2 regions of the Streptomyces sp. NBC_01298 genome follow, and region 1 is predicted to be linked to the other one. Evidence: riboswitches for the same ligand, from Rfam matches in the RefSeq annotation. Region 1 holds a riboswitch; the other holds the start of a gene.

Region 1 (7,520 bases):
CGTCGTTCCTACGTCGGCCAAAGCGCGCGAGCTTAGTGCGGAGGGGCGATCCACGCGAACGAATTACGCCCGTCCGGAGCGGAACCGGCGGCCATCGGGTAGACAGCATGAGGTACAGATGTGGATATTTCGTACGGCGCCGAGGAGTCCCGGAGATGAGCGACCCGTCACCACCGCCCGGCTGGACGCCTCGCGACCCCGACACCCCCGACGGACAGCCGGCTCCGGGCACCGGCGCGCCCCAGCCATCCGGAGCGCCACCCACGGCCAAGGAGGCGAAGAGGGCCCGGAAGGAGCAGGCCAAGGCCGCCAAGAAGGCCAAGCGCACCGGCTGGCGCCGGCTCCTCCCGACCTGGCGCATGGTCCTGGGCGCGTTCCTGCTGCTCGCGCTGCTCGTCTGCGGCGCCCTCGTGGCCGGCTACCTGCTCGTCCACATCCCGCCCGCCAACGCGGCCGCCACGGCGCAGTCCAACGTCTACCTCTACACCGACGGCACCCAGCTCGCCCGCGACGGCGAGGTCAACCGCGTCAACGTGCCGCTCTCCCAGATCCCCCTGACCGTCCAGGAAGCCGTACTGGCGGCCGAGGACCGCGACTTCCACTCCGAACGGGCCGTGGACCCCGCGGCGATGCTGCGCGCCGCCTGGAACACCGCGACCGGCAAGGGCACCCAGTCCGGGTCCACCATCACCCAGCAGTACGTCAAGAACTACTACCTGGGCCAGGAACAGACGATCAAGCGGAAGGTGAAGGAGTTCTTCATCGCGATCAAACTCGGTCGCGAGAAGTCGAAGAACTACATTCTTGAGGGGTACCTGAACACCAGCTACTTCGGCCGCAACGCCTACGGCATCCAGGCCGCCTCCCAGGCCTACTACGGCAAGGACGTCGGCAAACTCAACCCCGCCGAGGGCGCCTACCTCGCCACCCTCCTCAACTCCCCCAGCGCCTTCGACGTCGTCGCCCACCCCCAGGGCCGCGGCCGCGCCACCGCCCGCTGGAACTACGTGCTCGACGGCATGGTCAAGAAGGGCTGGATGACGCCCGCCGAACGCGCGGCCACCCGGTTCCCCGAACCCGGCAAGGTCCGCCCGGCCGCCGGCCTCTCCGGACAGCGCGGCTACCTCGTCGAGGCCATCAAGGACTACATCGTCGAGAACAAGATCCTCGACGACAAAACCCTCGCCGAGGGCGGCTACCGCATCAACACCACCATCGACAAGACCCGTCAGACCGCCATGGTCGACGCCGTCAACGACAAGATGGTCAGCAAGCTCGACCCCGCCAAGCGCAAGGCGGACCGCGTCGTACGCACCGGAGCCGTCTCCATCGACCCGGCCACCGGCAAGGTCGTCGCCCTGTACGGCGGCATCGACTACACCAAGCAGTTCGTCAACAACGCCACCCGGCACGACTACCAAGTGGCCTCCACCTTCAAGCCGTTCGTCTTCGCCTCCGCCGTGCAGAACGACTCCCGCACCCAGGGCGGCCGCACGATCACCCCGTACACGATCTACAACGGCGACAACAAGCGGCCCGTCGTCGGCAGCCGCATCCCCTTCGACCCCGAGAACGAGGGGCAGCTCAGCTACGGGAACATCACCGTCAACGCCGCCACCGACCTCTCCGTCAACACCGTCTTCGCCCAGATGGTCGTCGACGTCGGCACCGAGAAGGTCAAGCAGACCGCCATCGCCCTCGGCATCCCCGAGAGCACCCCGAACTTCGCCCCGGTACCGGCCATGGCCCTGGGCACCATGCAGGCCAGCGTCCTGGACATGACCCAGGCCTACGCGACCCTCGCCTCCCACGGCCGCCGCACCCCGTACACCTTCGTCGAGAAGATCACCAAGGCCGGGGACACCGTCCCGCTCCCGCCCCGCGACCCGGTCCAGGCCGTCAGCCGCGAAGCCGCCGACACCACCACGTCCATGCTGGTCAGCGTCGTGGACAACGGCACCGGTACGGCCGCCCTGGCCGCCGGCCACCCGGCCGCCGGCAAGACGGGGACCGCTGAACTGGACCGCTCGGCCTGGTTCGCGGCGTACACACCGAACCTGGTCACGGTCGTCTCGATGATGGGCCAGGACCCGGACACCGGCTCCCTGGAATCCCTCTACGGGGCCCTGGGCGAGGCCCGCATCGGAGGCGGCGGCTACCCGGCCCGGATCTGGGCCCAGTACACGAAGACGGCCCTGGCGGACAGCGACCCCGTGGACTTCGACCTGGAGCTCATGCCCGGCGCCAACCGGCCCCCGCCGCCCCCGCCCGTGGAACCGAACCCCAGCCAGTCCGAGGAGGAGACCCCGGGCGACCGTCCCTCGGGCCGGCCGGGCCGCCCGACGCGGACCCCTTCGACGGGCGGGCAGACGGACGGAGGCCGCACGACGGGCGGCCAGAACACCGGAGGCCAGACGGACGGGGGCCAGACCACGGGCGGCCAAACCACCGGAGGCCAGACCACCGGCGGCCAGACCACCGGAGGCGAAACCACCGGAGGCCAGACCACGGGCGGTCAGACCGACGGCGGCACCACGAACGGCACGACGAACGGCACGACGAACGGCACGACGACAGGCGCCCAAGGCGGCACCACCGAGGGCCTGCGTCCACCGGCGGACCTACTGGAGTAGCCACCGCTCAGCCCAGGACCCGGGACACCGCGGGCCCGTGACATGCCAGTGGCCGCCCCCTCCTCGGGGGCGGCCACTGGCATGTCCTACGGACCGGTCACAGCAGGTTGTAGGCCTGGAAACCGCTGCCGATCTTCACCGGCTTGTTGAACGGGGCGGCAGCGCTGCCGGTCCCCGTGTAGCGGTAGAGGTCCCCGTTGGACTTCCGCGCGACCAGGTCGGTCTTGCCGTCACCCGTCAGGTCACCCACCGACACCAGCCGGTTGTAGGTGTTCCAGCCGGCACCGATCTTCGTGCGCGCCGCGAACGGGGCCGCGTAGTTGCCGGTGCCCCGGTAGAGCCACAGCACCCCGGAGCCGTCCCGCGCCACGATGTCGGCCTTGCCGTCACCGGTCAGGTCGCCCTGCCCGGCGATCTGGGTGTACTGACCCCAGCCGGCCCCGATCTTGACCCGCGAGGTGACCCGGCCGTCCGGGTAGGCCAGGTACTCGTAGAGCACGCCCGCCTTGTCGACGCCCAGCAGGTCGGCCGACGTGCCACCGCCCAGGTTGCCCGGGGACAGCATCGTCGAACCGTAGATCTGGTACCCGGTCCCGACCTGCTTCGACTGGTACTGGCCCTGGTCGTCGGACCAGCCGTAGCGGAGCTTGCCGTCCTTGTACACGACCCAGCTGGCTTCGGCGTCCCCGTCCTTGTCGTTGTCCACATCGATGAAATCGGTGAGGTACGAGTAGTCCAGGTCGATGTTGTACGCGGGCTGGAAACCGCCCGTCCCGTTCGCGAAGAACAGGTCCAGCGAGGAGTTCTTCTTGTTGACCCCGTACAGCGGGAAGGTCGGCGTCTCGACCGAGGCCAGTGCGCGCGCCGCCGGCTGCCCGGCCTGGTGTCCGCCGCGCTGCGAGGCCGCGGCCTTCGCGGCCGCAGCGTCGGCCGAGCCGCCGTCGGCGAACGCCGTACCGCCCGCGACGGCCGCCGCGAGCGCGACTGCCGTACCGACGACGACGCCGCGCAGGACCGCGGAACGCTTACCGAAAGCCATGTGTATCCCCCTGAGAATGAACCCGCGGCCCTGTAGATCACCGCCGCGGTGCCAAACCCTCTCACACGTCCGGCCCGTCCCCCCTCGGGTTTTCCCGCGGTGCCGCGCCCCCGGAAAAATTCCCGTCCGCACATACAACCCCCGCCGCCCCACGATGGTCTGACCTGTAGCGCCGCTGTATTCCGGGGCCCTGCACAGGCCCGTGAACCGAACTTCGCCGGCGCCGGTTCCGGCATGCCCGCCGGCCCCCGGCCGAGCGGTCCGGGGGGGCCCGCACCCCCCGTCCCCTTCCCCGGCCCGGGACCCCTGTGACAAGAACCACCACCGGCGGAACTCAGTGACCGGAGGTGGCCTTCAGCCCGACGACGGCGGCCAGCAGCAGGCAGATGAAGAAGATCCGGGCGGCGGTGACGGGCTCGCCCATGGCGACCATCCCGACCACGGCCGCACCGGCCGCGCCGATGCCGACCCACACGCCGTACGCCGTACCGATCGGCAGGGTCTTGACCGCGATCGACAGCAGCACCATGCTCGCCACGATGCCGGCGCCCGTGAACACGCTCGGCCAGAGCCGGGTGAATCCGTCGGTGAACTTCATGCCGATCGACCAAGCGACTTCGATCAGACCGGCGACGATGAGCAGAACCCAGGCCATGACAGGCACCTCCGGGACGAGAGCGGAACGGGGTGCGTCGTCTTGTCATGCAGCCATCGGCAACAGCGCGACAGCCACCCGGTACGGCGCGTCTCGTCGGGGGTTCTCCCCTACCGTAGCAAAGCAGAACGAAAAGGGCCGGTGACGATGGTCACCGGCCCTTTCCCACATCTCTTGGCGCTACAGATAAAGCCCCGTGGAGTCCTCCGACCCCTCCAGCCGCTCGGCGGCCACGGCGTGCAGGTCCCGCTCCCGCATCAGCAGGTACGTCGCCCCGCGGACCTCCACCTCGGCCCGCTCCTCAGGGTCGTACAGCACCCGGTCCCCGGGCTCGACCGTCCGTACGTTCTGCCCGACCGCGACCACCTCGGCCCAGGCCAGGCGCTTGCCGACGGCGGCCGTCGCCGGGATCAGGATGCCGCCGCCCGAGCGGCGCTCACCCTCCGGCGAATCGGATTTCACGAGCACGCGGTCGTGCAGCATGCGGATCGGCAGCTTGTCGTGGGTGGTGGTGTTCTCGCTCACGCACCGAACCTACCCGGCCACACCCGCCCCGCACCCCGCCGGGGCCTCAGCGCTTGCGTCGCGCCGAGATCACCAGCAGCCCCACGACGCCGATCGCGAGCAGCGCGACCGGCACGATCCGCTCGACGCGCGGGGCGCCGTCCTCGTGGCGCAGCCCGTCGCCGGCATCGGTCACCAGCCGGTTCACCGTCGCCACGGCGCGACCGACGACGTGGTCGATGTTCCCGACCATCTTCGCCTTGGCGTCCCCGACGATCGTCTTGGGGTGCATGCGCACCCCGATCTCGTCGAGCGCCTCGGCGAGCTGCTCGCGGCGGCGGACGATGTCCGCCTCGATCTGTGCGGGGGTCCTGGCTTCCGGCACCGCGCTGCCTCCGTCGTCGTGGTCGGTCCCATGGCGGGCGTAGCCCGCCATGAACAGTCAGTCAGCAGCTTAGTCTCGACTTCGTACCGATCCCCTCTTGAGGAGACTGTTGAGCATGAGCGAGCGACTTGAGCCGGGCGACATCGCCCCCGCCTTCACCCTGCCCGACGCGGACGGCAACGAGATCTCGCTCGCCGACCACAAGGGCCGCAAGGTCATCGTCTACTTCTACCCGGCCGCGCTGACGCCGGGCTGCACGAAGCAGGCCTGCGACTTCACGGACAACCTGGCGGTGCTGGCCACGGCCGGCTACGACGTCATCGGCGTCTCGCCCGACAAGCCGGAGAAGCTGGCGAAGTTCCGCGAGCAGGAACACCTGAAGGTCACCCTGGTCGGCGACCCCTCGAAGGAGGTCCTGACGGCGTACGGGGCGTTCGGCGAGAAGAAGCTGTACGGCAAGACCGTCACCGGGGTCATCCGCTCCACGGTGATCGTCGACGAGGAGGGCAAGGTCGAACGCGCCCTCTACAACGTCAAGGCCACGGGCCACGTAGCCAAGATCATCAAGGACCTGGGCATCTGACCCCGCCCCCTCCTCCTTACACAGCGGCCCGCACCCACCCGGTGCGGGCCGTTCTGCATGCCGGACGAATCCAGCCGTAACTGTCCGACTATCGGTCCGTTACTCCGTACGAGGGCCGCACGCGCGGCCGAACCGGAGGGGACCATGGCCGAACTGTACGACCGAGACACACTGACCGCCGCCGTCGCCGACTCGAAGGGCTGGGCCGACCTCATGCGGCGACTCCACATCAAGGAGAGCAGCGGGCAGCGCCGCATGATCCAGGAGAGAGTCACCTTCTTTGGGATCGATAGCAGCCACTTCACGAAGCGCAGCCCGTGGCGCAAGTACCCGGACGAGGCGATAGCAGCGGCCGCCGCGTCATCCAGCACGCTGCGCGAGGTGGCCCTCAAGCTCGGCATACGCCCTGCCACCGGCGCTCTGTCGCACATCGTCCGACGCATGACGGCAGCGGGCATCGACACAAGCCACTTCACAGGCATGCGGCGCGAGGTGATCGAGTTGCCGTTCACCTCCGCAGAGCTCGCCAAGGCGGCTGCCGACGCTGACAGCATCCGCGGTACGGCTCGCGCACTGGGCATGGCCGACGACAGTCGGTCCCGATCCGTTCTCGGGAAAATGCTCCGGACTTACGGCATCGACACCACACACTTCCGCAATTCCCGGCTGACCATTCCCGAGGAACTCCTGCGCTCCGCCACGCCGAAGGCGAACAGCTACGCGGACCTCATGCGCGCCCTCGGCCTCGAGGTCAACGACGTCAATCACCGCCGGGTACGCCGACGCGCCGCCCAACTCGGTCTCGACGTCAATCACTTCAAGCGGCGCCCCTGGGCGTCCGGCATAGCGGTGGCCCCGAGAGCCGTCGCACCCGACACCCTCAACGTCCGCCCAGAGGGGTCTGCCCGGCTCAACCGACCCCGCCTCCACCGCGCACTCCAGGAGGTCGGAGTTCCATGCACCTGCGCGAACTGCGGGAACCCTGGCGAATGGCTAGGGCGGCCAATCACGCTCCACATCGACCACATCAACGGGGACTGGCTCGACAACCGCCGCGAAAACCTCCGCTACCTGTGCCCCAACTGCCATGCGCTGACCGACACCTGGTGCCGCGGGGGCCGCGGCCGCAATGGTGTCGCCCGCCGGAGCCAGGCAGTCGTACACTAGCCGCAGCCGGCCAAGCCTGATGTCCGAATTGCCCGGCTAGTCGCGGTCGTGGTGGAATTGGCCTACACGCAACTTTTAGGTAGTTGTGGGAGAAATCCCTTGAGGGTTCGAGTCCCTCCGACCGCACCTACACGAAGGCCCCCTACGCAGCCGCGTAGGGGGCCTTCGGCATTGTTCGGGCTGCGTCAGCCCAGGAGTTCCCTCACCGCCGGGACCAGGGCTCGGAAGGCCTGGCCTCGGTGGGAGATGGCGTTCTTTTCGTCCGCCGTGAGTTCCGCGCAGGTGCGGGACTCGTTCAGGGGCTGGAGGATCGGGTCGTAGCCGAAGCCGCCCGTGCCCGCCGGGGTGTGGCGCAGGGTGCCCAGGAGGCGGCCTTCGACCACGCGTTCCGTGCCGTCCGGGAGGGCGAGGGCGGCCGCGCAGAAGAAGTGGGCGCCGCGGTGTTCGTCGGCGATGTCGCCGAGTTGGGCCAGGAGGAGCGCGAGGTTCGCGGCGTCGTCGCCGTGGGCACCGGCCCAGCGGGCCGAGAAGATGCCCGGGGCGCCGTTGAGGAC
Region 2 (7,520 bases), 2.0 Mb from region 1:
GACGACGGCCAGTTTGCCCTCCTGGATGACCTTGCGGGCCTGGTCGGGCTCGGTGACCACCCGGAACCAGCCCTTGCCGGGGCCGCCGTACATCGTGTCCACGTGGTTCTGGAGTTCGTACGTCTTCTGGATCTGGAGCCTGATCGCGGTCATCTCGTCACAGCCGCGGTCCTTGAAGAAGTGCATCGAGCAGATGACCCCGTTGGTGACCATGTCGTTCACCAGGATCCGCTGGCCGCCCCGCCACGCCCGCTCCACCCAGGCGTAGTAGGTCTGCTGGTGGGTGGCGGAGTCGTGGGCCGGCCAGTCGCGGAACGTCGGCCAGCCGGTCGGGTCGTGCCGGCCGTCACCACCCTTGGTGATCATGTCGAAGAGGGCGAGGACACCGTTCGGGTAGTGCTCGGGACAGTCCCTGAGGGCGTCCGCCACCCCCGCCGCGGAGAAGGTCTTTCCGCAGACCAGCCGTCCGCCGAAGGCCTCGTCGGACATCAGGTGGACGTGCCCGTCGACGTATCCGCGGACCCGGCCCTGGGCGTCGGTGCCGGTGAACGGCTCCCCGGTGACGTTGACCTGCGAGTCCGGGGCCGGGCGCGCCACGGGCTCCCACCACTGCGGGCCCGCCGCCGCGCCGACGGCCGGGGGGCCGAGCAGCAGGGTGACCAGTGCGAGGACCAGGCCGGCTAACAAGTACCGGCTTCGCCCGGGGGCTCTTCGACGGTTCATCCCCATCCCTTTCTCCTTCTCCTTCACAGTGCGTTCATGACATGACATGGGTACGGACCAGGGCCAGGTACTCGGCCGCCAGGCGATGGCAGTCGCCTGGCCACCGCGCGGAGACGTAGTTGCCGTCCTTGACGGTGAAGCCGCGTCCGGGCCGGGCGGCGGTGTCGCGGAGGGGCAGCGGCGGGCCGGTGAGGAAGTGGGCCGGATCGGCGAGCGCCGCGGTGACCTCCTGCTGCACGGTGGTGCGGTAGGTCCGGTAGTAGCGCCCCAGCCAGAACCGGGTGAGGTTCCACCCGGTCAGCTCCAGCAGGGACGTCAAGGCCGTCGTCCGCCGGCCGTGGAGGACCGAGCGCCCGGTGGCGGGATCCTTGGCCCGGGCGGCGAGGAGCACTCCGTGGCAGACGGCCCCCATCGGCAGCCCCTGGGTGAAGACCCGGGCGAACAGGTGCTGGGCGGTGGCGTCCTCGAGCAGGGTGCGCATGCCCGGGGCGTGGCCGCCGGGGACGAACAGGCCCGTGACGTCGGCCGGGTCCACCTCCTCGTACGGGGAGGGGGCGAGGAAATGGGGGTCCTCGGTGAGGTCCCGGTAGGCGGCGAGCTCGGCGCGGCGGGTCATCAGCCAGGGCGACAGCCAGGAGAAGCCGAGGTCCGTGAGCCGGGGGTCGGCGTACGCGGCCTTGCCGCCCGGGGTCGCGAACCGCACCTCGAAGCCGGCCTTCCGCAGGGCGGCCCAGGGCACCGCCGCCTCGGTGGGGTCGTAGTCTCCCGCGGGGAGCAGGAAGAGAATCACGGCGTACTCCTCTGAGCGGTGGCGATCGCGACAGCAAGAGCGGCACGCTCCCCGAGCGGGGGGGCGCTGGAGCGTGCCGCTCTTGGTGCCCGAAGGCCGACCTTAGGAGCAGCCCCCGGCGCCGTCATTGACTTCGGCGGCCAACCCGTTGACTCTCCGGACCGGCCCCGGCGTCGTCCCGCGGGCGGTGCCGCGGAGCGCCGTGCCGGGGCGCCGTGCCGGGGCCGCGGTGACGCGGGCGGTGTTGACGCGGGCGGCGCGTCCGCATTGACTGACCGATGTGTCAGCCATCGAGCCGCCCTCAGTCGCCGCGTGCTACGCCCTCGCCGTCCTGAGCGCCACGGCGGAGGGCACCGGCGGGTCGGCCGCCCGGGCCCTGCCCACGGACCGGCTGGAGTTCGGCGAGATGCGTGCCCTGTGGGACGAAGTACTGGGCGCCGTGGGCGCCGGCCCGCACACCGGACTCCTCGTGGGCGACCGCATCAGGCCCGAGGGACTGCACATCCTGGGCCACCTCGTCCTCACGTGTGCCAGCCTCGCGGACGCCGCGCGGGCGGCCGAGCGCTACCACCCCCTGGTGAGCCAGGCGGGCGCGGTGACCCTGCAGCGCCGCGCCGGCGTCGGGCGGGTCTGCTACCGGCCGAACGTCGCGCCGGAGGCCATGCACCCGCAGCAGGTGGAGGCGGTCGTCAGCAGCATGGTGCGGGCGGGCCGCTGGATCGCCGGCGACGGCTGGGCGCCCCTGGCCGTGTCCTTCACCCACCCCCGCAGGGGCTCGGCGGAGCCGTACGCCGACGTCCTCGGCTGCCCCGTCGTCTTCGATGCCCCGGAGACCGCGATCACGGTCGCCGACGACGACCTCGACCGGCGCCGCCCGCTCTACGACCCGGCGCTCAACGCCCTGCACCGGGCCTACGCCGACCGGCTCCTGCGCCGGCTGTCCACGGCCGTGACCTCGACCGTCGCCGAGCGCGTACGGCAGTGGCTGGAGGAGGCCCCGCTCGCGGACGCGGGCCCCGACGGCCCCGCCAAGGAGCTCAGCCTCAGCGTCCGTACCCTGCGCAGGGCCCTGCACGCGGAGGGCACGTCGTGGCGCGCGCTCCTCGACACCGCCCGCCACGGCCGGGCCGGGCGGCTGCTGGAGACCACGGACCTGCCGCTGGACCGGATCGCGCCGCTCGTCGGCCTGAGCGGTGCGACGGCCCTGGTCCGCGCCTTCAACCGGTGGGAGGGCATGCCTCCGGGGGCGTACCGCAGCCGGCAACGGCCCCGGGCCGAGGAGCGCGACGCGGCCTGCCACGGGTGAGGAGGGTCACCGCGGGCGACGCCCCGGCCGGCCGTCTCCGTTGCTAGATTGTCCGGCGGCCGAACCCAGGCCCCGGACGAGATGCGCCGTACCCGGTTACGCACGACGACGCGCGAGGTGCCGCACCAGCGGCGCCTTCCGCTGTCCGCACCCGGGCAGCGTCCTCGTCGAGCAAGATGGGCCGAACGCCATGACCGTGCCACTCACCCGCAGCCTGTACCGGACGACCGCGCACGCCGCCGGGGGCCGCACCGGATCCGTCCGCACCGAAGACGGCCGCGTGGACGTCCGTCTCGCCCCGCCCCGCAAGAACGTCCCCGGCACCACCAACCCCGAGCAGCTGTTCGCGGCCGGTTTCGCCGCCTGCTTCACCTCCGCGCTCGCGGAGGTCGCCGCCGAGTTCGGGGCGGACGCCTCCGCCGCACGCGTGGCGTGCGAGGTGCAGCTCGGCACCACGGACACGCCTGCGGGCTACGGTCTGGCGGTGGCCCTCACCGTCAGCCTGCCCGGGTGGCGGGCGGCAGACCTCCAGCCGCTGCTGCACCGGGGGACGCGGTCTGCCCCTACTCGCAGGCAGTACGCGGCAACGTACCGCTGACGCTCCTGGCCCTGGACGACCCCGCTGGCGCCGACGACCCGCTCACAGCATGACGTGCTTGGCCTGGGTGTAGTCCAGGAGGCCTGACAGGGAGAGGTCGCTGCCGTAGCCGGAGTGTTTGACTCCGCCGTGCGGCATCTCGGAGACCGTGGTGCCGTGGGTGTTCACCCAGACGATGCCGGTGTGCAGGGCGCGGGTGGCGCGCATCGCGCGCTCGTGGCCGGTGGTCCACACGCTCGCGGCCAGGCCGAAGCGCACTCCGTTGGCGAGGTGCAGGGCCTCGGCCTCGTCCGCGAAGGACTGGACGGTCACGACGGGTCCGAAGATCTCCTCCTGCACGATCTCGTCGTCCTGGCGGACGCCCGCGATCACGGTGGGCTCGTGGAAGAAGCCGGGGCCCGCGAACCGGCTGCCGCCGGTGACGATTCGGGCGTGGGGCGGCAGCCGGTCCAGCAGTCCTCGTACGGAGGCGAGTTGGCCGGCGTTGTTGAGGGGACCGAAGTCGGCGCCGGCGCGGAGCCCGGCCGCCTCGGCGGCGAAGGCCGCGAGGAACGCGTCGTGGATCCGGCGGTGGACCAGGAACCGGGTGGGCGCGGTGCAGTCCTGGCCGGCGTTGTAGTAGGCGACCGCGGCGAGGGCGGCGGCGGTGGCTTCCACGTCCACGTCCTCGTGGACGATGACGGGTGCGTTCCCGCCGAGCTCCAAGTGGACCCGCTTGAGGCCGGCCGCGGCGGCCGCCGCGATCTCCCGTCCGGCTCGGACGCTGCCGGTGACCGCGATCAGGGCGACCGCCGGATGGGCGGTGAGGGCGCGGCCCGCGTCGCGGTCCCCGCAGACGACGTTGAGCACGCCCGGCGGCAGGTGCTCCGCGGCGATCCGGGCCAGGAGCACGGACGAGGAGGGGGTGGTGTCGGCGGGCTTGAGCACGGTGGTGTTTCCGGCGGCGATGGCCGGAGCGATCTTCCACGCGGCCATCATCAGCGGGTAGTTCCAGGGGGTGATCTGGGCGCAGACGCCGACCGGTTCGCGGCGCAGCAGGGAGGTGCGGCCCTCGGTGTACTCGGCCGCGGCGGCGCCCGGGAGGTTCCGCGCGGCTCCGGCGAAGTAGCGGACGGCGTCGGCGATCGCGGGCAGCTCGTCGTCCCTGAACCGCTCGGCGGGCTTGCCGGTGTCCCCGGTCTCGGCGGCGGTGAAGGCGTCGGCGTGCGCCTCGATGGCATCGGCCACGGCGAGGAGGGCGCGCTGCCGGATCGCCGGGGTGGTGAGGGACCACTGTCCGTACGCGGCCGCTGCCGCGAGGCAGGCCGCGTCCGTGTCGGCGGGGCCCGAGCGCGGGGCGTGGCCGTGCACGCGGCCGGTGGCGGGGTCGGTGAGGGGCATGGTCTCGCCCGAGGCAGCCGGCTGGTCCACTCCCCCGATGTGGTTGTGGAGGGGCCCGGTGTCGTTGTGGAGGGGCCCGGTGTGGTGGTCCACGGGTCCCGTGCGGTGGTGCGGGGTGTCAGCCACGGCGCAGGGCCTCCTCGGCGGCGGCTCGTCCGGTGCGGACGGCGCCTTCCATGTAGCCGGCCACCCACTGGTCGGATCCGCAGACGTAGAAGGGGGGTTCGTGGGTGCCGTGGCGGGGGCCGACGGCCATGACGTCGCCGGGGGTCCACTGGGTGACGTAGCCCTGGGTCCACGGGTCGGTGCCCCACATGCGGATGAACGCGGCGAGCGGCCGGTTGGCCTCGTCGCCGTAGAGGCGCGCGATGTCGGCCAGCAGTTCGGGGGTGCGCAGGGGTGCGGGCGTACCGAGGAGGACGCCGTAGCGTTCGGGCGGGACGAGGGCGGAGAGGATGCCTTCGCTCTGCGGCCAGGTGCTGCCGAGGATCCCTTCGCTTTCGGAGAGGCCGCTGAGGCCCCGGTCGCGCCAGAAGGGCCGGGCGTAGGCGGCGGTGAACTTGGCCGCGAGGGCGTGGCGTTGGCGGTGCAGGGAGGAGAGGCGTTCGTCCGTGACCCCGGTGACGGCGACCGCCCGGAGCGGCCCCACCGGGAGCGCGCTGACCACGGCGGCGGCGGTGAGGGTTTCGCCACCGGCCAGGCGTACGGAGCTGCGGCCGGGCCGGTGTATCGCGACCGCCTCGACGGGTGAGCCCGTACGGATCCGGCCGCCGAGGGCCTCGGCCATGCGCAGGGCCACGGTGGCCGAGCCCTCGGCGACGCGCAGGCCCTCCCACGCCTCGTACTCGTAGTGGCCGGTGCCGGGTACGGCGGCGTGTTTGCGGAGGGCCGCGAGCAGGGAGGTCCGTTCGCAGGAGCCGTCGGCGAGGGCGAGTTGGCCGATCTCCCAGAGGCGGACGACGGCCTGGGTGGCGCCCTGGGCACGGAGCCAGGTGCCGACGGACAGCCGGTCGAGGTGCGCGGCCTCGGGGTGGGACCAGGGGTCGGCGGGGTCGACGGTCGCGGCGAGCACCGTGAAGGCGGCGGTGACCTTGGCGTGGCAGGAGTCGTCACCGGGGCCGAACCAGTGGGGCGGATCCGTGGCGGAGACTCCTTCGGCGGTGGCGCGGACGAGGGCGCCGGGCTCGGAGACGTAGCTGGGGACCAGGGTCAGGCCCAGTTCCGCGACCAGGGCGGTGTAGGCGGTGTGGGCGCGGCCCACCACCTCCCCGCCGAGCTGAACCAGCCGGCCGTCGGGGAGGGTGGTCTGTTCGACGCGTCCGCCGACGCGGTCGCGTGCCTCGACGACGAGGACGTCGGCCCCGCCCGCGGCCAGGTCGCGCGCGGCGGCGAGACCCGCCAGTCCGGCGCCGAGCACGATGACGTCGTGGTTCATGGGGTGTGCTTCCTTCGGTCGGTGCCGGATGGCGGCGGGAGCGAGGGGAGGACCGGTCCTCGACTGACCGGTCAGTCGAGGACGCCGGTCAGTCGAGGACCAGGCAGTGTTCGGGGTTCCAGCCGATCTCGACCTGCTCGCCGCCGCTCCAGCGGTCCTCCATGCGGGAGCGGACGGTGTTCTGCTCCAGTACGGACACCGTGACGCCGGGGGCCAGTTCGATGAGGTAGGTGGTGGTCGGGCCGGAGTAGACGGTCTCCCGGACGACTCCGCCGACCTTGGCCATGCCCGGTTCGAATCCGGAGAGCCAGATCTTCTCGGGGCGGATCGAGAGGCTGACCCGGCTGCCGTCGGGGACGCCGGACCGGGGACCGACGGGCAGGGCCGGCCCCTGGTCGAGGACGACGCGACCGGAGCGGTAGGTCCCCGGGACCAGGTTGGAGGTGCCCATGAAGGTGGCCGTGAAGCTGCTCGTGGGGCGCTCGTACACGTCCTCCGGCGTGCCGCACTGCTCGATGCGGCCCTCGTTCATGACGGCGAGGCGGTCCGACATGGTCAGGGCCTCGTCCTGGTCGTGGGTGACGAAGACGAAGGTGATGCCGACCTCCCGCTGGATCTGCTTGAGCTCGACCTGCATCCGGCGCCGCAGTTTCAGGTCGAGGGCGGCCAACGGCTCGTCCAGGAGCAGCACTTGGGGCCGGTTGACCAGGGCGCGGGCGAGGGCGACGCGCTGGCGCTGGCCGCCGGAGAGGGTGGGCGGTTTGCGGCCGGCCAGTTCCCCGAGCTGTACGAGGTCCAGCATGTCGCCGACCCGTTGGCGGATCTCGGCGCGGGGCACGCCGCTGCGCTTGAGGCCGAAGGCCACGTTGTCGGCGAGCGAGAGGTGGTCGAAGAGGGCGTAGCTCTGGAAGACGGTGTTGACGTCGCGCTTGTTGGGCGGCAGACCCGTGACGTCCTCGCCGCCGAGCAGGACGCTGCCCTCCGTGGGGTCGGTGAAGCCTCCGGTCATGCGCAGGAGGGTGGTCTTCCCGCAGCCGGAGGGGCCGAGGAGGGAGAAGAACTCGCCCGGGGCGATGTCGAGGGTGACGTCGTGGACGGCGTAGGTGTCCGTGGTGCGGTACCGCTTGGCGACCCGGTCGAGCCGGACGGCGGGCTGTGGGTTCGGGTGGTGCATCGGTGTCACTTCCCCGGGAGCAGATCGAGGCCGCCCCGGCGGCCGAAGAGGCGCGGGATGGCAAGGGCGAAGGCGATGAGGGCGATGGACCCGACGAGCATCAGGGTGCCGACG

What was found. Region 1 has a riboswitch for guanidine ahead of OG730_RS26205 (DMT family transporter). Riboswitches for the same ligand answer to the same signal wherever they lie in the genome.
Region 2: it holds a riboswitch for guanidine, as region 1 does, so the genes downstream of both, OG730_RS35705 (Ohr family peroxiredoxin) here and OG730_RS26205 (DMT family transporter) in region 1, are expected to answer to the same signal.

Annotation. Positions count from the first base shown of each region.
Region 1 covers NZ_CP108414.1:5,761,783-5,769,302, reverse strand. The annotation lists gene OG730_RS26215 (transglycosylase domain-containing protein) at 156-2,633, shown strand; gene OG730_RS26210 (FG-GAP repeat domain-containing protein) at 2,731-3,672, opposite strand; gene OG730_RS26205 (DMT family transporter) at 4,007-4,327, opposite strand; guanidine-III (ykkC-III) riboswitch at 4,359-4,452, opposite strand; gene OG730_RS26200 (GroES family chaperonin) at 4,508-4,852, opposite strand; gene OG730_RS26195 (DUF3618 domain-containing protein) at 4,899-5,216, opposite strand; gene bcp (thioredoxin-dependent thiol peroxidase) at 5,332-5,799, shown strand; gene OG730_RS26185 (HNH endonuclease signature motif containing protein) at 5,944-6,966, shown strand; tRNA gene OG730_RS26180 (tRNA-Leu) at 7,009-7,092, shown strand; gene rdgB (RdgB/HAM1 family non-canonical purine NTP pyrophosphatase) at 7,152-7,520, opposite strand, start outside.
Region 2 covers NZ_CP108414.1:7,800,851-7,808,370, reverse strand. The annotation lists gene OG730_RS35720 (discoidin domain-containing protein) at 1-729, opposite strand, end outside; gene OG730_RS35715 (type 1 glutamine amidotransferase domain-containing protein) at 758-1,513, opposite strand; gene OG730_RS35710 (AraC family transcriptional regulator) at 1,794-2,819, shown strand; guanidine-III (ykkC-III) riboswitch at 2,872-2,934, shown strand; gene OG730_RS35705 (Ohr family peroxiredoxin) at 3,010-3,417, shown strand; gene OG730_RS35700 (aldehyde dehydrogenase family protein) at 3,460-4,797, opposite strand; gene OG730_RS35695 (flavin monoamine oxidase family protein) at 4,916-6,232, opposite strand; gene OG730_RS35690 (ABC transporter ATP-binding protein) at 6,321-7,406, opposite strand; gene OG730_RS35685 (ABC transporter permease) at 7,412-7,520, opposite strand, start outside.